2 linked regions of the Stappia indica genome follow. The protein of the gene in region 1 interacts with the protein of each later gene in a pairwise test. Links are inferred from orthologs where the notes say so. Each region holds a gene or a part of one and is shown on either strand. Other genes may lie near its edges. The genes, in order: accC and ribD.

The links.
Region 2: the proteins of accC (region 1) and ribD interact in binary tests that used the Escherichia coli proteins (3 or more experiments, as listed by UniProt). The link is inferred for Stappia indica from one-to-one orthologs.

What each region holds. Positions count from the first base shown.
Region 1 is NZ_CP046908.1:683,139-698,453, forward strand. What follows is about bases 6,896-9,776. They hold accC (acetyl-CoA carboxylase biotin carboxylase subunit), read left to right. Parts: upstream 6,896-7,600; coding sequence 7,601-8,953; downstream 8,954-9,776. Other genes in these bases: aroQ (type II 3-dehydroquinate dehydratase), read left to right, coding at 6,896-7,080; accB (acetyl-CoA carboxylase biotin carboxyl carrier protein), read left to right, coding at 7,134-7,586; aat (leucyl/phenylalanyl-tRNA--protein transferase), read left to right, coding at 9,036-9,725; parA (ParA family partition ATPase), read right to left, coding at 9,731-9,776. In the rest of the region: GH266_RS03110 (Rne/Rng family ribonuclease), read left to right, coding at 1-650; GH266_RS03115 (DUF4405 domain-containing protein), read right to left, coding at 920-1,447; GH266_RS03120 (pyridoxal phosphate-dependent aminotransferase), read right to left, coding at 2,768-3,928; GH266_RS03125 (M48 family metalloprotease), read left to right, coding at 4,192-5,637; GH266_RS03130 (DsbA family protein), read left to right, coding at 5,696-6,448; more of aroQ, read left to right, coding at 6,640-6,895; more of parA, read right to left, coding at 9,777-10,381; GH266_RS03160 (fumarylacetoacetate hydrolase family protein), read left to right, coding at 10,616-11,323; GH266_RS03165 (lysophospholipid acyltransferase family protein), read left to right, coding at 11,327-12,112; GH266_RS03170 (Frag1/DRAM/Sfk1 family protein), read right to left, coding at 12,163-13,005; GH266_RS03175 (acyl carrier protein), read left to right, coding at 13,241-13,513; GH266_RS03180 (beta-ketoacyl-[acyl-carrier-protein] synthase family protein), read left to right, coding at 13,510-14,727; GH266_RS03185 (hypothetical protein), read left to right, coding at 14,732-15,136; GH266_RS03190 (MaoC family dehydratase), read left to right, coding at 15,133-15,315. UniProt on the Escherichia coli protein: This protein is a component of the acetyl coenzyme A carboxylase complex; first, biotin carboxylase catalyzes the carboxylation of the carrier protein and then the transcarboxylase transfers the carboxyl group to form malonyl-CoA.
Region 2 is NZ_CP046908.1:87,645-103,076, reverse strand. Bases 3,935-6,932 are described here. They hold ribD (bifunctional diaminohydroxyphosphoribosylaminopyrimidine deaminase/5-amino-6-(5-phosphoribosylamino)uracil reductase RibD), read right to left. Parts: upstream 5,982-6,932; coding sequence 4,887-5,981; downstream 3,935-4,886. Other genes in these bases: glyA (serine hydroxymethyltransferase), read right to left, coding at 6,593-6,932; nrdR (transcriptional regulator NrdR), read right to left, coding at 6,031-6,507; GH266_RS00495 (riboflavin synthase), read right to left, coding at 4,283-4,885; ribH (6,7-dimethyl-8-ribityllumazine synthase), read right to left, coding at 3,935-4,079. Outside these bases: GH266_RS00515 (outer membrane protein assembly factor BamE), read left to right, coding at 85-522; GH266_RS00510 (sodium-translocating pyrophosphatase), read right to left, coding at 652-2,787; transcription antitermination factor NusB, read right to left, coding at 3,103-3,630; more of ribH, read right to left, coding at 3,633-3,934; more of glyA, read right to left, coding at 6,933-7,903; GH266_RS00475 (DUF6898 family protein), read right to left, coding at 8,091-8,294; GH266_RS00470 (L,D-transpeptidase family protein), read right to left, coding at 8,392-9,711; transcriptional regulator LdtR, read right to left, coding at 10,012-10,524; mmsB (3-hydroxyisobutyrate dehydrogenase), read right to left, coding at 10,789-11,685; GH266_RS00455 (DUF6163 family protein), read right to left, coding at 11,809-12,219; GH266_RS00450 (enoyl-CoA hydratase/isomerase family protein), read right to left, coding at 12,272-13,333; GH266_RS00445 (isobutyryl-CoA dehydrogenase), read right to left, coding at 13,418-14,557; hemB (porphobilinogen synthase), read left to right, coding at 14,828-15,432. UniProt on the Escherichia coli protein: Converts 2,5-diamino-6-(ribosylamino)-4(3h)-pyrimidinone 5'-phosphate into 5-amino-6-(ribosylamino)-2,4(1h,3h)-pyrimidinedione 5'-phosphate.

The sequences.
Region 1 (15,315 bases):
GCCAGGAAGAGGGCGACGAGGACGAGCGCTCGCGCCGCAAGCGCCGCCGTGGCCGCCGGGGCGGTCGCCGCAGCCGCCGCGATGGCGAGGGCGAGAACGGCGAGAACGAAAACGGCGATGCGCCTGCGCAGGCCTCCGAAGGCGGCGAGAGCGATGCCGAGACCGGGGCTGATGCCGGAGCCGATGCCGGGACCGGGGATAGCGTGAGCGAGCCCGCAGGCGCCGAGACGGCTGCCGAGGAGACGGCGGGCGCGGACGAGGCTGTGGCCGAAGCCGCGAGCGAGACGGCTTCCGAGGCTCCCGCCGAGACGGACGAGCCGGCGGCAGAGGCTGACGAAGCTGTGGCCGAGACCGTGGCCGAGGAACCTGCAACGCAGGCCGAGGCACCGGCGGAAGAGCCGGCCGAGCCGGTCGCGGCCGCTGCCGAAGCTGCTGAAGAGACGGGCGAAACCGTGGCCGAAGAGGCTCCGGTGGAGGCTGTCGCAGAAGAGGCTTCCGAGCCTGCCGAGCCCGAGGCGCCAGCCCAGCCGGCAGCTCCGAGCGAGCCTGTCGTGGTGCGCGAGACCGTCTCCAAGGACGGCAGCACCGAGGAGACCGACCCGGACGGCCCGAAGCGGTCCGGCTGGTGGCAGCGCCGCAGCTTCTTCTGATCTTCCATCCATGACATGACGACGGCGCCCGGGGATATCCGGGCGCCGTTTTCGTTTTGCGGAATTTTGGAAAATTTCGAGACGGATTTTGCAAAATCCCGTCTCGAAATCGGCAAAAATCGAGACGCGCCCGCAAAATCGGCCAGGCGGGCGGAACCGGCCGCCTGCGGGGACAAGTCGGAACCGACGCGCGCCGAAAAGCCCCCTCTCTCGCCTCGCCGCCGACGGCACTATCCCCGGGAGGCGCGAAACTTGTCCCCGCGGCCCTGTCAGGGCTTAGGATCTTCCGCAAAGGCCACATCGGCGATGAGGCCCGGACCGGCGGGCTTGCCGGAGGTGCTGGCGATCTCGGCGAGCGAGGCGGAGGCCAGGTCGCCGTCCAGCGTCACGACATAGCCCTTGGCGGCGAGACGCGCGGCCAGCGCCTGCGGCGTCAGTTCGAAGAGCGGCGCGACCTCGGCGATGGTGCCGTTCTCGATCGCCGACAGGGCGGCGCGCATCGGGTTGCCGCCGCTGGCACCGGCGGTCAGCACCGGGACGGCGAAGGCCAGCGAGGCGGCAAGGCCGAGGGCGGCGGGAACGACAAGCTGGCGCCGCTTCAGGTAGCCGGCAAGGCCGGGCCAGTTGCGCCACAGATGCACGGCGACGGGCGCCAGCAGCACCATGGACAGCCATTCGTGCATGCCATGGAAGGCGGCCGAGCCCCAATGGAAGAACAGGGCGATGCCGGACACGGCGGAGACGGCGAAAAGAACGATGGTGAACGTGGTTCCGTGGGTTTTCAGGACGCGAAGCATGATGCTCTCCGAAACTGGTCTGCCTCCTCTGCAGCAAGGCGTGGCAGAGGCGCGCGACCCCGGCAACGGGCAAGCTGTAACGGTCTGTCGCAAGGCCGTGCGCCGCGACAGATCCGGACAGTTTTGACCAGGCGCCGTCCGGGAGGATGAAACGCGAGGGCGGCGCGCGGAGTGAAGCACGGGAGAGTGTCGCGCGCCGTGAAGCGGGCGTGTATCGGGACGGCTTCGCCACTCCCTCCGCTGTCATACCTGCGAAGGCAGGTATCCAGTATCCGCCGGGGGCGGCGATGGTGCGAGGGCGGAACTCCAGCATGGCCGCGCTGAGGCCCGAGCCGGACGGTCGGTGGTTACTGGGTCCCGGTCTTCGGCTGCGCCGAAACCGGGACGACAGCCGAAGGGTGGGATCACGGCGGTCGGATGATCACCGAAGAGCAGAGGCACGGCGCCGCCTCCCTCTCGGAGGTCATCCCGGCCGCAGGCGAAGCCGGATAGCCGGGAACCATTGGCACCCTCAGCGGGTGTGAGGCGGAGGACGGTGGCAGCGCAGCCCCTGCGCTCAGACCTCTCCTCGCGTCTTCCCGGACGAGGCCGCAAGGCCGAAGATCCGGGACCGGAGAGGCACGGCGGGTGTGGGGTTGTTCCAGAGTGCCATCTTGAGGTCCTCGGCTCTCCGGTCCCGGGTCGCGCTGCGCTTGGCCGGGGTGACGAACCGAGAGGACGGTGCACGAGAGCGAGCGCCGTCCGGGAGGACGAAAGGGGAGGGCGGCGCGCGGAGTGAAGCACGGGAGAGTGTCGCGCGCCGTGAAGCGGGCGTGTATCGGGACGGCTTCGCCACCTTCCCGGCTGTCATACCTGCGAAGGCAGGTATCCAGTATCCGCCGGGGGCGGCGGTGGTGCGAGGGCGGAACTCCAGCATGGCCGCGCTGAGGCCCGAGCCGGACGGTCGGTGGTTACTGGGTCCCGGTCTTCGGCTGCGCCGAAACCGGGACGACAGCCGAGGGGTGGGGAACCATTGGCGGCTCATTTCCGCCGTTCCTTACGCGCCTGCCTCTCATCCCGTCATTCCGGACGGTCTGCGGCGCAGCCGCATGGCCAGATCCGGAATCCAGCGGACCAGCCGCGCCAAAGGCGCGCTGCATTCGGCTTTTGACGCTGGGAAGCGCGGGCTGACGCCCGCGGCTGATGTCTGGATGCCGGATCGCGCGATGACGCTACCGCGTCCCGCGGTCCGGCATGACGGGAGCGTGCGGGTGCGAGTGATGCGCGGGGCACGGCCGGTGAGCAGTTAGGCGATCCCCCATACTCGACGGACAGCCCCCCTCACCCCGCCCGGGACAGCCAGTCGGCGAGCCGCTCGACCGCCTCAGTGATGACGGCGTGATCGCCGGCGAAGGAAAAGCGCATGTAGGACCGGCCGTTGACCGGATCGAAGTCCGGGCCGGGCGTTGCCGCGATGCCGGCTTCTTCCAAGAGGCGCGAGGCGAAGGCGAGGCTGTCATTGGCGAAGGGGCGGATGCCGGCATAGAGGTAGAAGGCACCGTCGACGGGGAGCAGCTCGGTAAAGCCGAGCTGCGGCATGCGCTCCAGCAGCAGCGCGCGGTTGCGGGCGTAGCCGGCCTTCACCGCCTCCAGCTCGTCGCGCGCATCGAAGGCGGCCGCTGCCGCCCGCTGCGACAGTTCCGGCGGCGAGATGTAGAGGCTTTGCGCGATGCGCTCGACCGGGCGCACCAGGTCCTCCGGCAGCACCATCCAGCCGATGCGCCAGCCGGTCATGCAGTAGTATTTCGAGAAGCTGTTGATGACGATGGCCTTGTCGGTGAAGGACAGCGCCGTCTCCTGCTCGCCGTCGAAGACGAGGCCGTGATAGATCTCGTCGGAGATGAAGCGGATATCGAGCGCCTCGCAGGCATCGCTCAAGGCCTTGAGCGCCTGCGGCGTCATCATCGTGCCGGTGGGATTGGCCGGAGAGGCGACCAGCACGCCCTTGAGCGGGCCCTCGCGATGGGCGGCCTCGAGCAGCTCCGGCGTCAGGGCCCAGCGGGTGTCGGCGCCGACCTCGATCTCGACCGGCACCAGACCCAGCGCTTTCAGGATGTTGCGATAGGCCGGATAGCCGGGCGCTGTGATCGCCACACGGTCGCCGACATCGAAGGCGGCGAGGAAGGCGAGGTTGAAACCGGCCGACGAGCCGGTGGTGGCGACGATCCGCGACAGCGGCACATCGAGGCCGTGGGTGTCGCGATAATAGCCGGCAATCGCCTGCCGCAGGCTGGCCAGCCCGCGCGCCTCGGTATAGCCGATGCGCCCGCCCTCCAGCGCCGCACGGGCCGCCGCGAGCACGGGCGCGGGCGCCGCCGCGCCGGGCTGGCCGACCTCCATATGCAGGATGTGCCGGCCCTCCGCCTCCAGCGTGTTGGCGCGCGACAGCACGTCCATGGCGAGGAACGGCTCGACTTCGGACCGGCGGGAAGGATGCGACATGGATAACGTCCTGTGTTCGGTCTGGGCAGCAATCTGCGGCACGCGGCCCCGCCTGCCCATCTCGCGCCGCATTTTCCGCGTCTAGACGAAAGGCAGGAGGCTTGGGCTGGGCGGTTGACCGCCCTTCACCGGCTCCCTACCCTTCGCGCGCGTCGCTGTCGAGGCTCGGGATGGACCGCGGGTGCGGATTTTGCCCGCAAGGCCCGGCCCCGCGCGGCAGGCAAAAGGCAGAACAGGCCAGCAGAACAGGCAAGAGGCAGAAGATGGGGTCCTTCCGCTCGCTCGACCGCAACCGTCCGGGATCGCCCGCGATGTACAGCAGCTCGGCGCGCAGGCTGCTGCGCCGCACGGCGGCGCTGGCCATGGCCGGCGTGCTGGCACTGACGCCGATGGGCACGGCCGCGCAGGCGCAAGGCGGCATTCCGCTGGTGCGCGATGCCGAGACGGAAGCCTTGATGCGCGACTATGCCGGGCCGATCTTCGATGCGGCCGGCATCGCCCGCCAGCAGGTCGATATCGTTCTGGTCAACCGCAACGACTTCAACGCCTTCGTCGCCGATGCCCGGCGCATCTTCATCAATGTCGGCGTGATCACCGATGCGGAGACGCCCGGCGAGGTGATCGGCGTGCTGGCGCACGAGACCGGCCACATCACCGGCAACCACCTGGTGCGGCTGCGCCAGGCGCTGGCCAATGCCCAGATCATCGCCGTGATCGGCGCGGTGCTGGGTGCAGGTGCCGTCGTCGCCGGCTCCAGCTCGGGCTCCAGCGGCATCTCGCAAGGCGGCGCCGGCGCGCTGACCGCAGGCGCAGGCCTTGCCCAACGCTCGCTGCTGGCCTATCGGCGCGGCGAGGAATCGATCGCCGACCGCGCCGCCCTCACCTTCCTGCAGAAGACCCGCCAGTCGGCGCGCGGCATGCTGAAGACCTTCGCGCGCTTCGCCGACCAGACGCTGTTTTCGGCGCAATACACCGATCCTTACGCGCAGAGCCACCCGATGCCGCGCGAGCGGCTGACCCAGCTGGAGACGGTGGCGCGCCAGAGCCCCTACTGGGACGCGCCGGAAAACCCGCAGCTGCAGGCCCGCCACGACATGGTGCGCGCCAAGCTGATCGCCTTCACCGCCCATCCGAACACGGTGGCGCGCGACTACCCGCGCTCCGACAGCTCGCTGCCGGCCGAATATGCGCGCGCGGTGGTGACCATGCGCACCCGCAGCCGCAAGGAAGCGGTCGAGGCCATCGACAAGCTGATCCGCCGGCAGCCGGACAACCCCTATTTTTACGAACTCAAAGGCCAGGCGCTGCTGGAATCAGGCAACCCGAAGGCGGCCATCGCGCCGTTCCGCCAGGCCTTGAGCCTGCGCCCGCGGGAGGCGCAGTTCCAGATCTGGCTGGGCTTCGCGCTGGTCGCGGCCAACGACACATCGCTGCTGCCGGAGGCCGAGAAGATCCTCAAGGCCGGCCTGCAGGTGGACGAGAACTCGCCCATCGGCCATTCGCAGCTGGCCATCGCGCTCGGCCGACAGGGCAAGACGGCGGAGGCGGATGTGGCGACCGCAAGGGGCCTGATGGCGCGCGGGGATTTCGAGGCCGCCAAGCGCTACGCCGCCCGTGCACAAAAAAAATTGAAGCGGGGCACGCCCGCATGGCTGCAAGCCGATGATATCGTGTCCTATAAACCCCCGAAGCTCCCCGGACGGTCGTGACCGCGCCGCAAGGATGCAAGGCACTCACGCCGGCAGGGCCCGGCCGCTGGAGATCCGAATGAAGAAACTCGTACTGGCCGCCGCCGCGATGCTGGCGCTCTTCCTGTCGCCGATGGCGCTTGCCCAGGACACGCCGCTGCAGCGCGGCGACGTCGAGACCATCGTACGCGAGTACCTGGTCAAGAACCCGGAAGTGATCCGCGAGGCGCTGGAGGAGCTGGAGCGCCGCGAGCTCGCCGCCGCCAGCAAGGCCCGCTCGGACGCGCTGTCGAGCGTCGCCGACATCCTGTTCGAGTCCACCCGTCAGGTGGAGCTCGGCAACCGCGAGGGCGACGTCACGCTGGTCGAGTTCTTCGACTACAATTGCGGCTACTGCAAGCGGGCCATGGCCGACATGGAGCGGCTGCTGGAAGAGGACGACAAGCTGCGCATCGTCCTGAAGGAATTCCCGGTGCTGGGCCAGGGCTCGGTCGAGGCGGCGCAGGTCGCCGTTGCGGTCAACATCGTCGCGCCGGAGAAGTATCACGACTTCCACCGCGAGTTGATGGGCCTGCGCGGCCAGGCCAACAAGGCGGCGGCGCTGGCCGCGGCCAAGACCGCGGGCATCGACACGGCCAAGGTCGAGGAGACGCTGGGCAAGAGCGAGGTGAACACCGCCATCGAGGAGGTCTACATGCTCGCCAACCGGCTCGGCCTGACCGGCACCCCGTCCTATGTGATCGGCGACGAGGTGGTGATGGGCGCGGTCGGCTACGACCAGCTCAAGGGCAAGATCTCGGCCATGCGCAATTGCGGCCAGGCGACCTGCTGAGGCCGCCGGCGACGGGCGCGCGGGGTGAGCAAAGCGGGAAGATCAGGTCTTTTCCTCATCCGCGCGAGTGCCTATAAGAGGCGGGATGTCGCGACGCGGCGCGAGGGTGCGCCGCGTTGCCCCTTGTCGGGCTTCTGGACCGGACTTTCGACACCAGCAGGTTCGCCGCCGGGACCCTTGAAGAGGATTGCATGTCCGCCTCGATCTACGTCCTCAACGGACCGAACCTCAACCGGCTCGGGACCCGGGAGCCTTCCACCTACGGAACGGCGACGCTGGCCGATATCGAGCGGCTGTGCCGCGATGTCGGCGAGGATCTCGATCTCGACATCGAGTTCCGCCAGTCCAACCACGAGGGCGTGCTGGTCGACTGGATCCAGGAAGCGGGCGACGTCGCCCAGGGCCTGGTGATCAATCCGGCGGCCTATACCCACACCTCGGTGGCGCTTCACGACGCGATCCGGGCAGCGCAGATCCCGACCGTCGAGGTCCATCTGACGAACGTCCACGCCCGCGAGGCGTTCCGCCACCACTCCTACGTTTCGCCGGTCGCGCTCGGCGTGATCTGCGGTTTCGGCCCGACGGGCTACCGGCTGGCGCTGGAAGCGCTGTCGACCGTCATCAGGCCATGACCTGCGGGCGCACAGGCGCGCCTTAACAACCACGAAAAGATCAAGACAAGCCCATGTCGGAAAAGAAAAACCAGCTCGACCAGGACCTGATTCGCCAGCTCGCGGCACTGCTCGACGAGACCAACCTGACCGAGATCGAGCTCGAGCGGGACGATTTCCGCGTCCGCGTCGCCCGTCAGGTCACCGTCGAGGCGCCGGTCTCCATCGGCCGCGCCGCAGCTCCCGCCGTCGCCGCACCGGCGCCGGTCGCCCCCGCCGAGGCCGCCAACCATCCGGGCGCCGTGACCTCGCCGATGGTCGGCACCGCCTACCGCTCGCCGGAGCCGGGCGCGCGCACCTTCGTCGAGATCGGCGACACGGTTGCCGCCGGCGACACGCTGCTGATCGTCGAAGCCATGAAGACCATGAACCAGATCGCGGCGCCGCGCGCCGGACGGGTGACGGCGATCTTCGTCGAAGACGGCCAGCCCGTGGAGTACGGCGAGCCCCTCGTCGTCATCGAGTGACGGGGACCGAGCCCATGTTCTCCAAGATCCTGATCGCCAACCGGGGCGAGATCGCGCTGCGCGTGCTGCGCGCGTGCAAGGAGCTTGGCATCCAGACGGTGGCCGTGCACTCGACCGCCGATGCCGATGCCATGCATGTGCGCCTTGCCGACGAGAGCGTCTGCATCGGCCCGCCGGCCGCGCGCGACAGCTACCTCAACATCCCGCAGCTGCTGGCCGCCTGCGAGATCACCGGCGCCGACGCGGTGCATCCCGGCTACGGCTTCCTGTCGGAAAACTCCCGCTTCGCCGAGATCCTGGAGGCGCACAACATCGCCTTCATCGGGCCGACGGCCGAGCATATCCGCATCATGGGCGACAAGATCGCCGCCAAGCAGACGGCGCGCGACCTCGGCATCCCGGTGGTTCCCGGCTCCGACGGCGCGGTGACGCCGAGCGACGATGCCCATGCGATCGCCCGCGAGATCGGCTATCCGGTGCTGGTCAAGGCCGCTGCCGGCGGCGGCGGACGCGGCATGAAGGTGGCGCTCACCGAAAAGGACCTCGACACCGCGCTGTCGACGGCCCGTTCGGAAGCCAAGGCCGCCTTCGGCGACGATGCGCTCTACATGGAGAAGTATCTCGGCAAGCCGCGCCACATCGAGATCCAGGTGCTGGGCGACGGCCGGGGCAATGCCATCCATCTGGGCGAGCGCGACTGCTCGCTGCAGCGCCGCCACCAGAAGGTCTGGGAGGAGGCTCCCTCCCCGGCGCTGAACGCGGCGCAGCGCAAGGAGATCGGCGAGATCGTCGCCACTGCCATGCGCAAGCTGAAATACCGCGGCGTCGGCACGATCGAGTTCCTCTACGAGGACGGCAAGTTCTACTTCATCGAGATGAACACCCGCCTGCAGGTGGAGCATCCGGTGACGGAGATGATCACCGGCATCGACCTGGTCAACGAGCAGATCCGCATCGCCTCGGGCGCCGAGCTGACGCTGCGCCAGGAGGACGTGCTGTTCGAGGGCCATGCCATCGAATGCCGCATCAATGCCGAGAACCCGCGCACCTTCGCGCCCTCGCCCGGCCAGATCAGCTACTATCACCCGCCGGGGGGCCTGGGCGTGCGCGTCGATTCCGGCGTCTATCAGGGCTACCGGATCCCGCCGCACTACGACAGCCTGATCGGCAAGCTGATCGTGCACGGCCGCAACCGGGTGGAGTGCATGATGCGGCTGCGGCGCTGCCTCGACGAGTTCGTCGTCGACGGCATCCAGTCGACGATCCCGCTGTTCCGCGACCTGGTCGACAACCAGGACATCGCCAACGGCATGTACGACATCCACTGGCTCGAGAAGTATCTCGCCGCCAAGTCGGACGACGACTGACGGGACGGACGGCGCCGCGAGCCGGCGCCGTCTCCCGAAGTTTGCAGGCGCGCGTTTGACGAGCCTGCCAGGAAGGGCAGCCATGGCCGGGAACACCCACGATCCGCTGGTCATCACGCCGCAGGTGCTGCTCAAGGCCTATGCCTGCGGCATCTTTCCCATGGCCGAGTCGGCCGAGGATCCCAACCTCTTCTGGATCGAGCCGGAGCATCGCGGCGTCCTGCCGCTCGAGAGCTTCCACATCCCCCGCCGCCTGCGCCGCACCCTGCGCCAGGACGTGTTCGAGATCCGCGTCGACCACGACTTCCAGGGCGTGATCGACGGCTGCGCCGCCCCGGCGGACGGCCGCCGCAAGACCTGGATCAACCGCGAGATCCGCCGCCTCTACGGCGCGCTCTACGACATGGGCTACTGCCATACGGTGGAAGCCTGGCGCGGCGGCGAGCTGGTCGGCGGGCTCTACGGCGTGTCGCTGGGCGGCGCCTTCTTCGGCGAGAGCATGTTCGCCCGCGAGCGCGATGCCTCCAAGGTGGCGCTGAGCCATCTGGTGGCGCGGCTGATCGCCGGCGGCTACCACCTGCTCGACGCGCAGTTCGTCACCGAGCACCTGGCCCAGTTCGGCGCGGAAGAAGTGCCGAAGGCGATCTACGACAGGCAGCTGAGCGCCGCGCTCAATCACTATGGCGACTTCCTGGCCCTGTCCGACCGGGTCACGGGCGCTGAGGCGCTGGCCGTGATCGACAGCGCGCAGGACAGCTCGGACAGGGACTGAGCTCCCTAAAACTCCAGGCCGAGCAGCCGCGCGACCTCTTCGGCCAGCAGGCGCGCCTCGTCCGCGCCCTTGCCGCGCGGCTCCGTCTCCAGGATCGTCAGCCCCTCGCCCATCGAGGCGGCGAAGGCCGTACGGTTGCCGAGCCGGGCGGAGGCGACGGTGAAGCCGTTCTCGCCGATCAGCCCCATCACCTCGGCCGTCAGCGCGGCGCGCGGCGGCACGCGGTTCAGCACGACGAGCGAGTCGGTGCCCTCACGCCTGGCGATGTCGACCGTCTGGCCGGTGGCCCACAGGTCGACCTGCGTCGGCTGCATCGGCACCAGCACGAGGTCGGCGGCCTCGATGGCCGGGCGCACGTCGGAATCGGTCTTGGGCGGCGTGTCGAGGATGACGAGGCCATGGTCGCGGGCGAGCGAGCGCGCCTCGCGCCGGGCGCCCCAGCCGCTGGAGGTGCGGAAGGTCAGGCCGGTCGTCCCGTCGCCGAGCGAGCCCTCGCGGGCCTCGTACCAGGTGCCGAGCGAGCCTTGCGGATCGATGTCGACCACGGCGACCGGAAAGGCGCCGCGCGCGGCCAGCGCCACCGCAAGATGCGCCGCCAGCGTCGTCTTGCCCGAGCCGCCCTTTTGCTGCGCGACAGAAATGATACGCCCCGTCATGGTCTGCTCCCGCAGGTTCCGTCTTCGCTCGTGCCGTCCATCAGTGTTGCCCGCCATTGTTGCATTGCAAAAAATCAAAGACAATCGCCATCATGGTGGCCGCCGGGCGAGGCATGCGCAAGCGCCGTCCCCTCTTCCGTCCCCTCTTCCGCCCCCTCTGGACCGGGCAAGGCCGAGGGCGTAAACAAGGGCCCGCCGGCCGTCCCGCACCGTTCCATCCGCAGGAGATTTTCCGTGACCGACCATGTGATTGCGCCTCCTGCCGCGGCCGATGTCGCCGTCGAGGGAACGGATGCGCGCTTCCCCATCCGCCGGGTCTTCTGCGTCGGGCGCAACTATGCCGCCCATGCCCGCGAGATGGGCAAGGACCCGGACCGGGAGCCGCCGTTCTTCTTCACCAAGCCGGCGGACGCGGTGTGCGATGCCGGCGGCACCCTCCCCTATCCGCCGCTGACGCAGGACCTGCATCACGAGGTGGAGCTGGTGGTCGCCATCGGCCGCGGCGGGCGCGACATCGCGCCGGAGGATGCGGAAAACCACATCTGGGGCTACGGCATCGGCATCGACCTGACGCGCCGCGACCTGCAGCAGCAGGCCAAGGACCTCGGCCGCCCCTGGGACTGGGGCAAGGCCTTCGACCGGTCCGCCCCCTGTTCGCCGCTGGTGCCGGCAAGCCGCATCGGCCACCCGAAGAGCGGGCGTATTTCCCTGTCGGTGAACGGCGAGATCCGCCAGCAGGGCGACCTGGCCGACCAGATCTGGCCGGTCGCCGATATCGTCGCGATCTGCAGCGCCTCGGTGGAGCTGAGGCCGGGCGACCTGATCTTCACCGGAACGCCGGCCGGCGTTGCCGCGCTGAAGCCGGGCGACCGGCTGGAGGGCGAGATCGAGGGCGTGGCGCGGCTCAGCCTTGCCATCGGCGCGCCGCAGGACCGGGGCTGATCCATGGCCACAGACGGCACACCGATGCCCGCCGGGGCCGACTGGACGCCGCCGCGGGCGAGCGCCCTCGTGGTGCTGCGCTCGCTGGTCTTCCAGGGCTTGGTGATCGCCTCCCTTGTGCTGCTGGCGCCGGCCTGCCTCTTCATGATCCTGCCGCGAGCCGTGACGCGGGTCGTCGCGCGCATCGTGGTGCATGGCTGGCTGGGCCTGCTGCGGCTGACCGTCGGGCTTGCTTACGAGGTGCGCGGGCGCGAGCACCTGCCGGACGGGCCGTGCCTGATCGCCGCCAAGCACCAGTCGGCCTTCGAGACGCTGGCGCTGCAAGTGATCCTGAAGGACCCGGCCTTCGTGCTGAAGCGCGAGCTGACGCTGATCCCGGTCGCCGGCTGGGGCATGTGGCGGCTCGGCCATATCGCCATCGACCGCTCGGCCGGCGCCAGCGCCCTGATGAGCCTGATCCGCCAGGCCAAGCAGCGGGTCGCGGAAGGCCGGCAGGTGGTGATCTTTCCCGAAGGCACGCGCAGCACGCCGCTGTCCGCCCCGACCTATCGCCCCGGCGTTGCCGCGCTCTACCGGGCGCTGCAGGTGCCGTGCGTGCCGGTGGCGCTGAATTCCGGCGTGTTCTGGCCGCGCAACAGCGCGTGGAAGTTTCCCGGCCGCATCATCATCGAGTTCCTGCCGACAATCCCGGCAGGGCTCGCGTCCGGTCCGTTCATGGAGCGGCTGGAGCAGCAGGTGGAGGAGCGCACCGAGGCGCTCGTCGCCGAGGCGGACGACGCGCGGCGCTGAAGACCCCCGCGGCGGACGCCAAGACGCTGGAAGTCAGGGGCGCGGGAAAGTCAGGCGGCGGCCGCGGCGCCCTCCAGGCGCCAGGTGCCCGAGGCGGCAAGATTGCGCGCGATGCGGTAGATCTCCGGCGCGTAGAGCATCACCTGCGTGATGTAGGCCGAGATCGTGACGATCTCCTGCACCGTGTAGATGTAGTAGATCGTGTATTCGGTGACCGGCAGGTCCAGCCCCTTGACCAGGAACAGCGCCACATAGAGCCCGGCGAGACCGGCGGTGACGAAGGCAAGGGTGCGGCGCAGGCGCGTATAGCGCGAGCCGAGACAAAGATAGCTCGGCCGGCCCGTGTCCGGCAGGCGCAGCAGCCGCGTGGTGATGATCCCGCTCATCAGGATCGACAGCGCCTGGAACACGAAGAACAGGTAGCTGCCCAGCATGTGCAGGTCGTGGTTGTGGCGGAAGGTGACCTGCGTGCAGATGACCATGCCCGAGGTGCCCAGCACCTGCATCACCAGGAACACCGCCATCATCCGGCGCAGGCTCGCCGCGACCTTCGGCATGTGGCCGGCACGCGCCGAGATCGCCCCGTAAAAGGCGTAGGAGATCGGCAGGATCGCCAGCGCGATGACGATGGCAACGCCGAGGATCGCCGCCGCGAAGGGATCGCCGATATAGGGATCGGTGATCGCCCGGCTGACCGTCGGCGCGCTCTGCTGGACATAGTCGGGATGGCGCTCGTAGAAGGTCCAGCGGGCCCAGACCATCATGTAGATGGCGGAAGCGGGCACCAGGACCACCGGCAGGCCGGCCGCAAGACCCGTGAGGCGGGCAAGGAGCGGCGCCCTGTCGGAGGCCGGCGTGCCGCCGTCCGTGGCCGTGTGCGAAGACTGTCTCATGCGCGCCTGCCGTCTTGCCCTGTTCCCTGCCCTTGCGTCGCGGCGGCCGCCACGACCCGAGGGCAGGACGTGAATAGTGGAGCCCTTGCCCGTCCGCAAGCCGCACAAGACGTGGAAACGCCGGAACAGCCTCCGTATTAGTTCCGATTCCCGAGCGACTTGATGCTGGAACAGAACCGGCTTAACCCTTATGACACTCATAAAACACGCTGAAATCCGCAGGAACGGGGCTGAGATGGTACTGACGGCAGAGGGGATGGATGCCGCAACGATCGAGCGGCTGCTCGATCTGGTCGCGAAGGAGGGCATGGTCGAGCGCGAGAAGCTGGCCGTCGATGCCACATTCGAGGATCTCGGCATCCAGTCGGCCGACATGGTCGTCATCCTGATGGCGGTCGAGGAAGAATTCGGCGTCTACATTCCCGTCGACGGCGATCTGGCCGACGCCCGAACGCTGGGCGATTTCCTGCAAGTGCTTGCAGCACGAATGAAAGAAGGCGCCGAGTGACCAGCGCAAACCGGCGCGTCGTCATCACTGGAATGGGAGCCATCACGGCGGCCGGCACCGGCGTGCAGGCCCTGTGGGAGGCTGCGCGCGACGGGCGCAGCGGCGTCGGCGAATTGCGCTTTGCGCGCTATCCGCGCCAGCGCGTCTCCCGCTCCGCCCATATCACCGGCTTCGAGCCCTCGGCGCATCTCAGCGAGCAGGAGCTCAAGACCACCGACCGATTCGCCCAGCTGGCGCTGGTGGCCGCCGACGAGGCGCTGCGGCAGGCCGGCCTCGACACGCAAGGCCCGCTGGGCGCGCGCTGCGGGACGATCATCGGATCGGGTATCGGCGGCGCCTGGACCTCCGACGACGGCCACTACAATTTCTACGTCCACGACGCCCGGCCCGACCTTCTGGCCATCGCCAAGGTGATGCCGAACGCCGCCGCCTCGCAGATCAGCATCCGCTACGGCGCGCGCGGCCCCTCGCTCGCCATTTCCAGCGCCTGCGCCTCCGGCACCCAGTCGGTCGGCTACGGATTGCAGATGATCCGCGCCGGGCTCGCCGACACGATGCTGGTCGGCGGCAGCGAGGCGCTGCTGACGCCGGCGAGCTTCCGCGCCTGGGAGGCCTTGCGGGTGATGGCGCCGGAGGCCTGCCGTCCCTTCTCCGAAAAGCGCAACGGCATGGTGCTCGGCGAAGGCGCCGCGGTGCTGGTGATCGAGGAGCTGGACCACGCGTTGAAGCGCGGGGCGACGCCGCTTGCCGAACTCGTCGGCTACGGCACTACCAGCGATGCGGCCGACCTGCTGCGCCCGACCGTCGAGGGCCCGGCCACGGCCATTGCCGGGGCGCTGGCCGATGCGGGGCTGGCGCCGCAGGACATCGGCTATGTCAACGCCCACGGCACCGGGACGGTACTCAACGACATTGCCGAAAGCGAGGCGCTGCGCCAGGTCTTCGGCGCCCATGTGGAGGGGCTCGCGGTCTCCTCGACCAAGCCGATCCACGGCCATGCGCTGGGAGCGGCCGGCGCCATCGAGCTGGTGATCACCGTCGAGGCGCTGCGCAGCGGCATCGCACCGCCGACCATCAACTGGCTGGGGCCCGACCCCAAATGCCTTGCCGATCCGGTGGCGAACACCGCACAGGCCCGGCAGATCGATGCGGCGCTCAGCAACTCCTTCGCCTTCGGCGGCATCAACGCCACCGTCGCGATCCGAAAGGTCTAGGGCGGTGAGCGCGGCGCAGTGGACGACCATCGCCGCCCTCGACCTGTCGACGGCGCGCGCGCAGGTCAGGGCCTTCGCCGCAGCACTCAGTGCCCCTGAAGAGCCCGTGCCGGCAACCTATGCCTTCACCGTCTTCTCCCATCCAAGCGTCATGGAAACGCTGGCGGGGCTGGCAAGCGAACGTTCCGCCGTGCTGGTCCACCAGGCGCAGGACTTCGTCTACAACGGCGAGCTGGAGGCGGACCGGCACTACACCGTCCTCGTCGACTGGAAGCGCCATGAGGAGCGCGCCGACCGGCTGACCCTGCGCGGACGGGTGCAGGACCTGCAAGGCGCGGCGGACGGCACACCCTTGCAGGAATTCCGCGCCGAGATCGTGCTGTTCGAAAACCGCGAGGGCGCGCCATGACCGTGCTCGCCGTCGGCCACCGCTTTGCCGACACGAAGCTCGCGATCCTCGGGCCGGACGACGTTGCCGCCTATGCCGAGGCCTCCGGCGACCACAACCCGATCCACCTGGATGAGGCGGCCGCACGCGCAGCCGGCCTGCCCGGCGCCATCGTCCACGGCATGCTGATCATGGGCCGC
Region 2 (15,432 bases), 590 kb from region 1 along the record:
CCAAGGATGCGCGGAGCGACAAAAACGGCACGCGGCTGCCTTCCGGCCGTGACAGCCGCCAGAAAGCAACAGGATACGCTTCACATGAAGACATGGATTCGCGGAGCAGTGCTGGTGAGCGTCCTGGCGCTGCCGCTGGCCGGTTGCTTCACCACCACCATCAATCACGGCCATGTCATCCGGCCCGAGCGGGTGCGCGACATCCAGGTGGGATCGAGTCGCGAACAGGTGGAACTGTTGCTCGGATCTCCCTCGACCTCCTCGCGGCTCGACGGCGAAGCCTATTACTACATCTCGCAGGTCAAGGAGACGACCGCGTTCCTGATGCCCGAAACAGTCGAGCAGCGCGTCGTCGCCATCTATTTCGACGAGGAAGGCTTCGTGCGCGACACGGCCTATTACAGCCTGGAAGACGGCAAGGTCGTCGACATCCTCAGCCGCAAGACCCGCACCGGCGGCGCCGACTACGGCTTCCTGTCGCAGATCCTGCGCGGCGCCCAGAACCCGAGCCTCAACCTGTAGCAGCTGGGGACCGAGCGGTCCCAGTTCCTGCCGGACGCAAAAAAACGCCCGCAGCCAAGGCCGCGGGCGTTTTGCATTCTCGCTGATGAGCGTGCCTGGATGCCGTCTGACGGTACCCAGGCCGCAACGTCAGCCGTGGGCCAGAACGGCCAGCAGCAGCAACGCGATGATGTTGGTGATCTTGATCATCGGGTTGATTGCCGGACCGGCAGTGTCCTTGTAGGGATCGCCGACCGTGTCGCCGGTGACCGAGGCCTTGTGCGCCTCCGAGCCCTTCATGTGCTTGACGCCGTCCTTGTCGACAAAGCCGTCCTCGAAGGACTTCTTGGCGTTGTCCCACGCCCCGCCGCCGGCGGTCATGGAGATGGCGACGAAGAGACCGGTGACGATGACGCCGAGCAGCATCGCGCCGACGGCGGCAAAGCCCTGCGACTTGCCCGCAATGGCGGTAATCACGAAGAACACCACGATCGGGGACAGGACCGGCATCATCGACGGGATGATCATCTCGCGGATCGCCGCCTTGGTCAGCATGTCGACGGCGCGGCCGTAGTCCGGCTTCTCCGTGCCTTCCATGATGCCCGGCTTCTCGCGGAACTGCCTGCGCACCTCCTCAACGACCGCGCCGGCGGCGCGACCGACAGCGGTCATCGAAATACCGCCGAAGAGGTAGGGAAGCAGACCGCCGAACAGCAGACCGACCACCACGTAGGGGTTGGACAGGGAGAAATCCACCACGACCCCGTCGAAATAGGACCCGGGCGCCGCGTTGGCCGCGAAGTATTTCAGGTCCTCGGTATAGGCGGCAAAGAGCACCAGCGCACCGAGACCGGCGGAGCCGATCGCATAGCCCTTGGTGACGGCCTTGGTGGTGTTGCCGACCGCGTCGAGCGCGTCGGTGGTCACACGCACTTCCTGGGGCAGACCGGCCATCTCCGCAATGCCGCCGGCATTGTCGGTCACCGGGCCGAACGCATCGAGCGCAACCACCATGCCGGCAAGCGCCAGCATTGTCGTCACCGAAATGGCGATGCCGAACAGACCGGCAAGATTGAACGCGCCGAGAATGCCCGCAATGATGATGATGGCGGGCAGTGCGGTGGCTTCGAGCGAGATGGCGAGGCCCTGGATCACGTTGGTGCCGTGTCCCGTAACGGAGGCCTGGGCAATCGAACGCACTGGGCGATAGTCGGTGCCGGTGTAGTATTCCGTCACCCAGATGATCAGGCCGGTGACCACCAGGCCGACAAGGCCGCAGTAGAACAGGTGCCGACCAGCGAAAGTCAGTCCGCCCGAGGTGGTGTACTCGGTCGAAAAGCCCAGCCAGAAGAACACGATGGCGAACAGTGCCACAGCCGACAGGACAGCGGTGGCGACGAAGCCCTTGTACAGGGCGCCCATGATCGAGTTGTTGCTGCCGAGCTTGACGAAGAACGTGCCGATGATCGACGTGACCACGCAGGCACCGCCAATCACCAGCGGCAGGAGCATCAGTTCGAGTGCTGCGGCTCCGGTGAAGAAGATCGAGGCCAGGACCATCGTGGCGACGACGGTCACCGCGTAGGTCTCGAAGAGGTCGGCCGCCATGCCCGCACAGTCGCCGACATTGTCGCCGACATTGTCGGCGATGGTGGCGGGGTTGCGCGGGTCGTCTTCCGGAATACCGGCCTCGACCTTGCCGACAAGATCACCGCCCACATCCGCACCCTTGGTGAAGATGCCGCCGCCGAGGCGGGCAAAGATGGAGATCAGCGAGGCGCCGAAGCCGAGGGCGACCAGTGCGTCGATGACGATGCGGCTCTGCGCATCGTAGCCGAGGATCTCGGTGAGGATGGTGAAATAGACGGCAACGCCCAGCAGGGCGAGGCCCGCAACCAGCATTCCCGTGACGGCACCCGCCTTGAAGGCGATCTCGAGACCGGCAGCAAGCGACGTGCTGGCGGCCTGAGCGGTGCGGACGTTGGCGCGCACCGAGACGTGCATGCCGATATAGCCCGCCGCCGCCGACAGGATCGCGCCGATGGCAAAGCCGATGGCGACCAGGCTGCCGAGCAACCAGACAACCAGTGCGAAGATGACCACGCCGGCGATGGCAATGGTCGTGTACTGACGGTTGAGATAAGCCTGCGCGCCTTCCTGGATCGCACCGGCGATTTCCTGCATGCGGGCATTGCCGGCATCGGCAGCCATGACGGACTGAATGGCCCATACGCCGTAGGCAAGGGACAGCAGACCACACAAAATTACTATTACGAGCTCGAGCATTCTTCCCCCCAATGAAGGACGCGGAAGGACCTTTCCTTGATTGTTATGCGGTCCTGCGGGAAGAACGGTATCTGTCCTGTGCGTCCCGTCAAGGACGAGTTTCCACCCGGCCGGGACAGATCGCGCGCCCTGCAGCTTCAGGCAATGGCTGTTTTGTCATGCCGCGCCAGCGCTCATAACGCTGCGGAAACAACGATGGACAGCAGGCACATGACAATCTTCCGCAAGGGAAGATTCAGTCCTGAAATCAAAGAAAAAGCCACGGCGGATCGCCGTGGCTGCTTCAGTCCACAATCGGGGGCGCAAGCGAGGGACTCAGGCTCCCTCTTCCGCCTGCTCCGGCTTGGTCGGGCCGTCGAACTCGCTGCTGCGGAACTCGCGCGCCAGCTTGTCGAGCACGCCGTTCACCATGCGCGGCTCTTCCGCCTCGTAGAAGGCGCGGGCGACATCGATATACTCGCTGATCACCACACGGGCCGGAACGTCCTTGCGGCGCATCAGCTCGAACGCTCCGGCGCGCAGGATCGCGCGCAGCGTCGTGTCGATGCGGCGGAGCGGCCAACCGGCGACCAGCGAGCGATGGATCACCGGATCCAGATAGCGCTGCTCCGCGACCACGCCCTTGACGAGATCGCGGAACCACGACGCATCCGCCTCGCGGTACTGTTCGCCGTCGAGCTCCGCACCCAGGCGGAACGCCTCGAACTCTGCCAGCACGTCGGCAAGGCTCGAGCCGCCGACATCCATCTGGTACAGCGCCTGGACAGCGGACAGCCGCGCCGCGCCGCGCTTGTTGGCGGGGCGGACGGCCGGCTCTGTCCTGGCTTCGTTGTCTTCAGTCATTGTCAGATTCCGAAACGGTCCCTGATCGCGATCATGTCGAGCGCGGCCTGCGCTGCCGCGCCACCCTTGTTCTTCTTCGCCGGGTCGGCACGCACCCAGGCCTGCTCGCCGTTCTCGACCGTCAGGATGCCGTTGCCGAGCGGCAGCGCCGCGTCGATGGTGAGCTCCATCACCGCACGGGCCGACTCGTTGGCGACGATGTCGTAGTGCGAGGTCTCGCCGCGGATCACACAGCCGAGCAGCACAAAACCGTCGTAGTCCGCGGTCCCCGCCTCCATGGCAGCGAGTGCCATGGCAAGGGCAGCCGGAATCTCCAGGACGCCGGGGACGGACACGCGTGTGACGTCGGCGCCCTGCCCTTCGAGGACGTCCATGGCGCCAGCGACCAGGGCGTCGGCGATATCGTCGTAGAAGCGGGCGTCGATGATCAAGATGCGAGGGGTCGTCATGTCGCTCTCTTCGCTTTCATGTCATGGCAAGCCGGGAGCCGGGCGCGCAAGAGGCGTCAGAACGGACCGGCTGCACTGCCGGAGGAGCCGGCAACAAGGTGCCGGTAGGAACCATGCCGGGCCGGTTTTGTCCAGCGCGGATTGTCAGACCCGCCATGCCCGCACCGGGCACCTGACACGATGTGGGGAGCCGGAGGACTCGCTCAGCTATACTCCGCGAGCCGGGCTGCGTAGCGCGCCATCATGTCCACTTCGAGGTTGATCCTGTCGCCGGCCGTGCGCTCGCCCCAGGTCGTCACCGCCAGGGTGTGCGGGACCAGGAACACGGTGAACGTGTCGCCGTCTACCTCGTTGACCGTCAGCGACGTACCGTGAAGGGCAACGCCGCCCTTCTTTGCAATGAACGGAGCGCACTCTGCCGGGGCGCGGAAGCGGAAGAAAACCGAATCCGGATGGTCGATGCGCTCCAGGATCTCTGCCGTGCCGTCCACATGCCCCTGGACGATGTGACCGCCAAGCTCGTCGCCGATCTTCAACGAGCGCTCCAGATTGACGCGGTCCCCTGCCTTCCAGCCGCCGACGGTCGTCAGGCGCAAGGTCTCGGCCGCCGACTCGATCTCGAACCAGTTGTCGCTGCCATCCCTGCCCCTGGCCGTCACCGTGTGGCAGACACCGTCGCAGGAGATGGAGGCGCCGATGTCGATGCCGTCGGGATCGTAGGCAGTCAGGATGCGCGTACGCAAACCCGCCGGAATGGCCTCGACCGAGGCAATGCGTCCCATGTCCGTGACGATACCGGTGAACATGTCAGCTCCTTTCGCGGACAAAATGGGTCATCGTGTCGGCACCGACCCGCCGGGTGCCGACATTGCGGAATCGGACGCTGGCGGTGACCATATCCGTACCACGCGAACCGAAGGGCAGGATCCCCCCCTGCCCGATCACGAGGCCGCTTTGCGAGATGATCACCTCGTCGGCAAGATCCGTGTCCAGGAAGGCGCGCGCCACCGTCGAACCGCCCTCGACCATCAGCTTGGTAATGCCGCGCTGCCCCAGGGCCCGGACGGCCGTGCGCGGATCGATCGGCTCGCCCTTCGCCCGCGCCAGGCGGATCACGGTGCAGCCGGCGACCGTCAGCGCCTCCACCTTGTCGGGATCGGCATCGGCGGCGACAAGCAGCCAGAGCGGGATCTCGCCGGCTGTCTGGACCAGCTTGCTGTCCAGGGGGAGCCGCGCATTCGTATCGAGAATGATGCGCACCGGGGAGCGATGGGCAAGGCCGGGAAGCCGACAATTGAGGGAAGGGTCGTCGGCGAGCGCCGTGCCGATGCCAACGAGAATTCCGTCGCACTCGGCGCGCAGGATATGGACACGCCGGAAGACATCCTCGCCGGTGATGGCGATCTGCCCTGCCCCGCGACGCCCAATGAACCCATCGCGCGAGACGGCAAGCTTGAGAACCACAAGCGGACGGCCGCGCGTCAGGCGGCTGACATGGCCGGCATGCAGGGCGCTGCAAAGTTCCTCGCGTACGCCGGAGCGCACCTCGACGCCGGCGGCCTCCAGCATCGCCACGCCGCGGCCTGAAACGCGCGGATTGGGATCCAGAAGACCGATCACGACACGGCGAATACCGGCCTGCGCCAGCGCGACACAGCACGGGCCGGTGCGCCCCTGGTGGGAACAGGGCTCAAGGGTGACATAGCAGGTGGCACCGCGCGCAGCTTCGCCTGCCTGAGCGAGGGCGACGACTTCCGCATGCGGTCCGCCGGGCGGGCGGGTGTAGCCGCGGCCGACCACGACGGGGCCGTCGCCGTCATCGCGCACGATCAGCGCGCCGACTGCCGGGTTGGGCCATACACGGCCGAGAGCACGCCGCGCATAGGAAGCGGCGGCAGCCATGAAACGATCATCGTGGCAGCTGTCCGGCATGGTCAGGTATGTCCGAGGGTCAGGTCTCGTCGAAGGCCGCAGCGTCGGGCCCACTCATCTCGTCGAGAAGGGCCTCGAAGTCCTTGGCTTCCCGGAAATTCTTGTAGACGGAGGCAAAGCGCACATAGGCGACGTCGTCGATCACCTTCAACCCTTCCATCACCAGGTTGCCGATGTCGCTCGCCTTGATGTCGCTTTCGCCCGAGCTTTCGAGCTGGCGCACGATGCCGCTCACCATCCGCTCCAGACGCTCCGGTTCGACGGGGCGCTTGCGGGTTGCGATGCGGACCGACTGCATCAGCTTGTCGCGATCGAACGGCACGCGGCGACCGCTGCGCTTGATCACGGTCAGCTCGCGCAGCTGGACGCGCTCGAAGGTGGTGAAGCGGCCGCCACAGGCGGTGCAGATCCGGCGACGGCGGATTGCGGTGTTGTCCTCCGTGGGACGCGAGTCCTTCACCTGGGTGTCGTCACAACCGCAATAAGGGCACTTCATGCGCTTTGGGCTCCGGACCGTGAGCCGCCCTCACGGCGGCCCACAAGACTGGTTGCCGGTGCGCTTCCCGCGCACCGGCCTGCAATCAAAGGTTCGGGTAGATCGGGAAGCGATCGGTCAGTGCGATCACCTTTTCCTTCACCCGAGCCTCGACCTCGGCATTTCCATCATCGCTGTTGGAGCTGCGCAGGCCGTCCAGCACCTCGACGATCAGCCGGCCGATCTCGCGGAACTCGCCCTGGCCGAAGCCGCGGGTGGTGCCGGCCGGCGTGCCGAGACGGATGCCGGAGGTAACGAACGGCTTTTCCGGGTCGAAGGGAATGCCGTTCTTGTTGCAGGTGATGTTCGCACGGCCAAGAGCTGCCTCGGCGCGCTTGCCGGTGGCATTCTTCGGGCGCAGGTCGACAAGCATCAGATGGTTGTCGGTGCCGCCGGACACGATGTCGAGCCCCTGCTCCTGCAGGCTGGCGGCCAGCGCCTTTGCATTGGCGACCACGGCCTGGGCGTAGGTCTTGAACTCGGGCTGCAAGGCTTCGCCCAGGGCAACGGCCTTGGCGGCGATGACATGCATCAGCGGACCGCCCTGCAGACCCGGGAAGACAGCCGAGTTGATCTTCTTGGCGATGGCCTCGTCATTGGTCAGGATGAGGCCGCCGCGAGGACCGCGCAGAGACTTGTGCGTGGTGGTGGTGACCACATGCGCATGCGGCAGCGGCGACGGGTGCGCGCCGCCGGCGACGAGGCCGGCGATGTGTGCCATGTCGACCATGAAATAGGCGCCGACGGAATCGGCGATCTCGCGAAGACGCTTCCAGTCCCAGGTGCGGGAATAGGCCGTGCCGCCGCCGATGATCAGCTTCGGCTTGTGCTGTTCGGCAAGGCGCGCGATCTCGTCCATGTCGAGCATGTGATCGTCCGGACGCACGCCGTAGGACACGACATTGAACCACTTGCCGGACATGTTGACCGGCGAGCCGTGGGTCAGGTGACCACCCGAATTGAGGTCGAGACCCATGAACGTGTCGCCCGGCTGCAGCAGCGCCAGGAACACGGCCTGGTTCATCTGGCTGCCGGAGTTCGGCTGCACGTTGGCGAACTGGGCGCCGAACAGCTCCTTGGCGCGATCGATCGCCAGCTGCTCGACCACGTCGACATACTCGCAGCCGCCGTAATAGCGCTTGCCCGGATAGCCTTCGGCATACTTGTTGGTGAGGATCGTACCCTGCGCCTCGAGCACGGCCAGAGAGACGATGTTCTCCGACGCGATGAGCTCGATCTCGTGGCGCTGGCGACCCAGTTCGCTGGTGATCGCAGCGTTGATCTCGGGATCCGCATCGGCAAGCGAGCGCGTGAAGAAGTTCGGATAAATCGCCGTGTCGAGCGAGGTGTCAGTCATCGACATCGTCGGTCCCCTCTAGCAGTCCTGAAGTGAGATCAATCGCGCATGGCGACCATTGGCGCCGTCGGAACAATGCCGGACCGGCCAGACCAAAAGGTCACGCCAGATAGCACAGCCATTCGCGGGAACCAAGGCCCATTGCCCGGCCCGCGACATCTCGCCGGCTCAGCTCCCTGCAGCGAGATCAGCGGGCGGGCGCCTCTTGGGCAAGGCGCCTCATAAGCTTCCGCAGAGCAAGTTGCTGAAGGTCGGCCTGCGTGGCCTGAACGGGGCCAAGCACGACGACCTCGATGCCTGTCTCAGCATCAATCGCCGTTACCTTGACCTGCCGTCCGACAGGATAGAATTCGAAATAGACTTCGCCTTTCGGCTGCCTTCCAATGGTCACGACACCATCCGTCCGACATGCGCAAGATTGCCGCGCCCCGGCTGGACGGGACCGCATCGAAGCGCCCCGCCCTTGCCTGGATGCGACAACCCGCCAATCACTGTAGGGAAGCGCTGCCGACTGCGGCCTCGCTCATGAGGACGCCGTCGCGATTGTAGATGTCCTCGCGGAAATGGATCACGCCTTCCGCGGTTGCCCAGGCCGTGACATAGGACATGTAGATCGGGATCTTGTTGCCGAGCTTCACGTCCTCGCGCGAACCGGAGCGGATCGTCTCGTCGACCCGGGCGCGACTCCAGTCGGAGGTCGTGCTCTCGAGCAGCCAGGTGATCAGCTCGCGAACGTTCTGCACGCGCACGCAACCGGACGAATGGAAGCGGTAGTCTGAGCCGAAGAGCGACTTGGACGGCGTGTCGTGCAGATAGACCTGATGCGAGTTGTGGAAGTTGATGCGCACCGAACCCAGCGAGTTGATCTCGCCCGGCTCCTGGCGGAACTGGTACTGAGTCGCCTCGTCGGTGTTCCAGTTGATCTGCTGCCAGGCGAGCTCGTTGCCCTTCCAGTCGAAGATCCGGATGCGGTTCTTCTCGAGGTAAGCCGGATCCTCGTTCATCTTCGGGATCAGATCCTTGCGGATGATCGAGACCGGAACCGTCCAGTACGGATTGAAGTTGAGCTCGTAGATCGACGAGTTGAGAATCGGCGTCTGGCGGTCGATCTTGCCGACGACGGCGGTGTGGCGCGAACGCACGCGGCCGTTCTCCACCGCCTCGATCTCGGCCGCCGGAATGTTGACCATCACGTAGCGGTCGCCCAGGAAACCGGACATGGAGCGCAGACGCACCAGATTGGTCTCCAGTTGGCCCAGCCGCACATTGGCCGAAACATTCATCGCTACCAGAGTGCTCTGGCCGACCACGCCGTCCGGCGTCAGGCCATGGCGCAGCTGGAAGCGGCGCACGGCCGCGTCGACGTAGGAATCGAACGTGTCGGAGAGACCCGCGGTCTGCTCGAGATCACCTGAAACCATGAGGCGGCGGCGCAGCGACACGACGTGTTCGTCGCGCATACCCAGCCGCATCGCCTTCCGGCCGCTGGTCACCGGCTGCCAGCCGCCCTGCTGAACGATCATCGAGTAGCGCTGGATCGCCGTCTCGACATATGTCGCGGTGTCGGGAGACAAGGTCGGAAACGAGGATTCGACCGCCTGCAGGCTGCGCATCGTGGTGTCGAACTGGTCGTTCCATTCGACGCGCTGCTGCTCGATCCGCATCTGCACGGGAGCCGGCTGCGCCAGCGCATCCCCTCCGATCGCGACGGAGGCAAAAACGCCTGTCAGTGCCAATGCGGCGCCCCTAGCGCCGGCCCGCAGGCCGAGAAGGCGCCCATCGAAGAGGTCGGTTGCTGCAAATCCCACCGTATCGACTCCAGTCCCAGGTCAAGCTCAGAAAGGTCTCGTTAGGGATACGCCGCCAGCATTAACAAATGCTCACAACCGTCGACAAAGGAGACCCGCCCCGGCCCGACGCGGCAAGAACTCTGCCCGGACCACGCTCCATCCGCATCGGATGACGCAACGGTTCCTAAGCCATCCCATTATGGCGCATTCATGTCGCGGCGCGAAAAAGCGCAAGCCAGCCGCCACATGCACCGAAGCCGCCTCGCACAATCTGCACGAAGCGGCTTCGATGAGGACAGGCCGGAAAATCCCGGGCAGTCAGAGACGATACAGGATCTGGTCGGTCCAGAAGCGCTCCAGACGGCGCAGCGAACGGTTCAGGACCTTGAAGTCGTCCGGACCGATCTCGCCGACCTGCTCGACCGACAGCATGTGCCGCTCGTACAGGGCGTTCACCTTCTCGGCAACGTCCTTGCCCTTCGCCGTCAGGCTGACACGGACCGAACGGCGGTCGGTGCGGGAGCGCTGGTGGTGGATGAAGCCCATGTCGACGAGCTTCTTGAGGTTGTAGGACACGTTCGAGCCGAGATAGTAGCCACGGGTCCGCAGTTCACCGGCGGTCAGTTCCGCATCGCCGATGTTGAACAGCAGCAGCGCCTGCACGCTGTTCACGTCTGCGCGTCCTTCGCGGTCGAACTCATCCTTGATCACATCGAGCAGTCGCCGATGCAGACGCTCGACCAGCGTCAAAGCTTCCAGGTAGAGCGGCTTGATGTCATCGCTCTCTTCAGCCTGCAACGCGACGTCGACTGCCTTCTTTGCGGTCATCATTTGTTTGCGCCTCATGTATTGTTAGCGGTGCGTTTTTTGTCACCTTGAGACAGACAATACGAGGCGGTCTCTAAAATCCGCTTAAAAAGGAGACTAAATCTCCGGTTAACGCGCAAATGCGATGCAGGACGCGACGAAATACAGTCTGTTAACGATATTTTCCAGCGAACATCAGGGTTTTCAGGGGCAACTCAAACGAGCAAGGCGCGAAACGGTCTCCCGCTTCGCGCCCCTGCCATCGTTGGTGTCCAGCGTATGGACGGTTCAGGCGTCCGTCTTGCCGCGCAGGAACCGGACGATGCCGGAAAAGTCCGTATCGGCATCGCCTCCGTTGCAGAAAAGATTGTAAAGGGCGGCAGCCTCGGCACCGAGCGGCGTGGACGCGCCGCTTGCATGCGCGGCTTCCTGAGCCAGCTTGAGGTCCTTGAGCATCATCGCTGCCGCGAAGCCCGGCTGATAGTCGCGGTTGGCCGGCGATGTCGGCACCGGACCCGGCACCGGGCAATAGGTCGTCAGCGACCAGCACTGGCCCGAGGCGGTGGAGGAAATGTCGAACAGCTTCTGCGCGTCGAGACCGAGGCGCTCGGCAAGAACGAACGCTTCGCACGTGCCGATCATCGAAATGCCCAGCAGCATGTTGTTGCAGATCTTCGCCGCCTGGCCGGTGCCGGCACCGCCCGCATGAACGATCGTCTTGCCCATCACGTCCAGATAGGGACGCGCCGCCTCGAAGGCGGCATCCGGACCGCCGACCATGAAGGTCAGCGTACCGGCCGCAGCGCCGCCGACACCGCCGGAGACCGGCGCGTCGACCATGGGCATGCCGGCCTTTTCAGCGGCCGCCGCAACCGCGCGTGCGCTCTCCACGTCGATGGTCGAGCTGTCGATGAGCAGCGTTCCGGGGCGGGCATGCGACAGAATGCCATCCTCGCCCGTATAGACCTTGCGCACATGTGCGCCGGCCGGAAGCATGGACACGATCACGTCGGCATCGGACGCCACCTCGGCGAGATTGTCCGCCGTCTTGCCGCCCACCTCTACCAGGCGCGCCTTGGCCTCCGCCGACAGGTCGAGGCCGCGCACGTCGTGCCCTGCCTTGACCAGATTGGCAGCCATCGGACCACCCATGTTCCCAAGCCCGATAAACCCGACCTTTGCCATAAGCACTTCTCCCTTTTCCGCCCCGACGGCGGCACCATCACTTCCGCCCGCGACGTCGCGCGAGCCTGTCAGTTCAGACGAACCGGGGCCGGCCTCCCTGCCCCGGACCGCAGCCTTGCGCGATCAGCGTCGCTGCTCCCTTTCGCTGAGGTAGAGCAGGATCAGATAGATCGCGATGGTCGTCAGATAGAAGGCGATCTCGTAGGGCCGCCGACCGAAGATGTCCGCAAAGAGCGTGTGCATCACCACCTGGGTGAGCGCTCGCGTGAGCCACATCACCGCGCCCCACGACACGGTCAGCCACAGGCCGATCGCCGCTACCAGATCGAGAACACCGAAGAAGACCGTCGCCGCCTGCCACTCGACAGGCATTTCCCAGAACCACTGGCCGCGCCACGGCGACATGCCGACGATGCGCGCCCAATGGATCAGGCCGCTGAAGATCAGCAGGATGGCGATGGCGCGCAGATACCAGACAAGCGTCACGGACCAGGCCGGCCTGTGCTTCAGATAGTCCAGAAACAGCGTGGTCATGGACGAGCCTTTCTGCTCCGCCCGGCCGCCCTAGCAGGCCGCGCGGATCACATCACACATCGAGATCGCCGCCGACGGGCATCTCGAAATGCGCCAGGATGTCCGCCTCGGTCACGTCGGCCAGTTCGGCCGGCGACCATTTCGGCGCATTGTCCTTGTCGACGATCACCGCGCGCACCCCCTCGTAGAAGTCGGCGCCCTGGAGGATGTGGCAGACGATGCGATACTCGAGGCGCATGCAGGCTTCGAAATCGAGCGTCGCGCCGCGGCGGAGCTGCTGGAACGCCAGCATCACGCTGGTCGGCGACTTGGACCGAATTACGGCCGCAAGATCGCCGGCCCATCCCGCATCCGGATCGCCCGCGCGTGCGGCGCGCTCGTCGAGGGCAGACAGGATTTCAGCAACGGAGCCGCGGCCGAAAATGTCGGCGATGATGGAGGCGCGCGCGGCAAGCGGCGCCTCGCCGGCATCGTGGCGTGCTGCGTAGCGGGCAATCGCAGCGTCGATATCGTCGGTTTCGGTCAGCTCTCCGGTCAGCGCCTCCATGTCGCCGGCGGCGATGCCATGGGTCAGGATACCGGCCCACAGGGCGTCCGCCTGCTTGAGCCGGCCCGCCGACAGGGCGGCCATCATCCCGGTCTCCTGCGGCATGCGCGGCAGGAACCACGAGCCGCCGACATCCGGGAAGAAGCCGATTCCGGTCTCGGGCATGGCAAAAGTGGTGCGCTCGGTGCCGACGCGGTGGCTGCCGTGAACGGATACGCCAACGCCGCCGCCCATCACGATCCCGTCGATCAGAGCGACATATGGCTTGGGAAAGCGCTTTACGCGCGCATTGAGGCGGTACTCATCGCCGAAGAACTGAGCCCGTGTCGGATCACCCGACATGCCCTGATCGTAGATCTTGCGGATGTCGCCGCCGGCGCAGAAAGCACGGTCGCCCGCGCCGCGCACGATCACATGACCAATCGCGTCGTCAATCGCCCAACGTTCCAGCTGGTCGATCATCTCCAGCACCATCCCGTGCGTCAGCGCATTGAGCGCCTTGGGACGGTTCAAGGTAACAATACCGGCACGGCCGATCCGCTCAAACAGGATCTCGGGTTCGCTCATCAAGTATCCTCAACAAATTCGCCAGAACTCTCGTCTCATTCCAAACGGCGAAGGAAAATTTCGCGTAGCAATACGCTCGCCCCGTCAATCCTTCAGGAGATCTCTGGCGATGATCACACGCATGATCTCGTTGGTACCTTCCAGAATCTGATGCACGCGGACATCACGCAGATAACGCTCCACCGGATAGTCACGCAGATAGCCGTAACCGCCGTGCAATTGCAACGCCTCGTTGACGACGGAAAAACCCACATCGGTGGCCATGCGCTTGGCCATGGCCGCCATGCGGGTCGCGTCCGGCGTCTTTGCGTCAACGAGGGTCGCGGCCTTGTGGAGCAGCAGCCGCGCGGCTTCCAGCTCCGTCGCCATGTCCGCCAGGCGGAACTGCAATGCCTGGAATTCGGCCAGCGGACGTCCGAACTGCCGCCGCTCCTTGAGATAGGCGATGGAGCGGTCGAGGCAGCTCTGTGCCGCGCCGAGCGAGCAGGCGCCGATGTTGAGGCGGCCGCCATCGAGACCGGCCATGGCGATGCGGAAGCCCTCGCCTTCCTCGCCGATGCGGTTCGCAACCGGAACGCGGCAGTCGGAGAAATTCACCTGGGCGGTCGGCTGGCTCTTCCAGCCGAGCTTGACCTCCTGGGCACCGAAGCTGAGGCCCGGCGTGTCCTTCTCCACCACGAGGCAGGAGATGCCCTTCGGCCCCTCCCCGCCCGTGCGAACCATCACCACATAGACGTCGGAGACGCCGCCGCCGGAGATGAAGGCCTTGGAGCCGTTGAGCACATAATGGTCGCCATCGAGGACCGCGCGGGTACGCAGGCTCGCCGCGTCCGATCCCGATCCGGGCTCCGTCAGGCAGTAGCTTGCAAAGCGCGCCATCGAGCACAGATCGGGGAGGAACCGCTCGCGCTGCTCCTGCGAGCCGAAGCGGTCGATCATCCAGGCGGCCATGTTGTGGATGGAGATGTAGGCCGCGGTCGAGGTGCAGCCGGCGGCCAGTTCCTCGAAGATCACCGCTGCGTCCAGCCGGCCGAGCCCCGAACCGCCGACGTCGTCGCCGACATAAATTCCGCCGAAGCCGAGCTCCGCCGCCTTGCGCAGCGTCTCCACCGGAAAGAACGACTTCTCGTCCCACTCCCTGGCATGGGGCTCCATCTCGTCTCGCGCGAACTGGCGAGCGACGTCCTGAAACGCACGCTGGTCTTCCCCGAGCGCAAAATCCATTGCCTGCCTCCTCCCAGAGCCGTGTCACGACGCGAGGCTGCACGGCCTCGGTTTCCCGACGATAGACTGCTGGATTATCCAGCCCCCGGCCCTGCGTCAATCCGGCCAAGGGATGCAAGCTCGGGCAGGCTTCCGGTCGGCACCTTCCCGGTGCTAGGGTCCGTCCAACCCGATCAACCCCCCTGCAGGGAAGTTCCGATGACCGCTCACCAGCGCCCCACCCTCAATGCGAAGGCCCACGATGTCGATAGTATCGTCGGGGGACGCCGCATGCGCCGCAACCGCCGCACCGACTGGTCGCGCCGGATGGTGCGCGAGAACACCCTGACCGTCGACGACCTGATCTGGCCGCTGTTCCTGACCGAGGGAACCGGCATCGAGCAGCCTGTTCCCTCCATGCCGGGCGTCATGCGCTACAGCGTGGACAATATCGCCCGCCAGATCGAGGAAGCCGCAGAGCTCGGCATTCCGGCGATCGCCCTCTTTCCCAATACCGATCCGTCGCTGCGCGATGCGGACGGCTCGGAAGCCCTCAACCCGGAAAACCTGATCTGCCGCGCGTGCCGCGCCATCAAGGACACGGGCCTGCCGATCGGCATCGTCACAGATGTGGCGCTCGACCCCTATACCAGCCACGGGCATGACGGCCTGATGAAGGGCGAGGTGATTCTGAACGACGAGACGGTCGCCCAGCTGGTGGCCCAGGCACTGCTGCAGGCCGAAGCCGGTGCCGACGTCATCGCTCCGTCCGACATGATGGACGGGCGCATCGGCGCGATCCGTGCCGGCCTCGATGCCGCCGGCTACCGGGACGTCCAGATCATGTCCTACGCGGCGAAGTATGCGTCTGCCTTCTACGGTCCGTTCCGCGACGC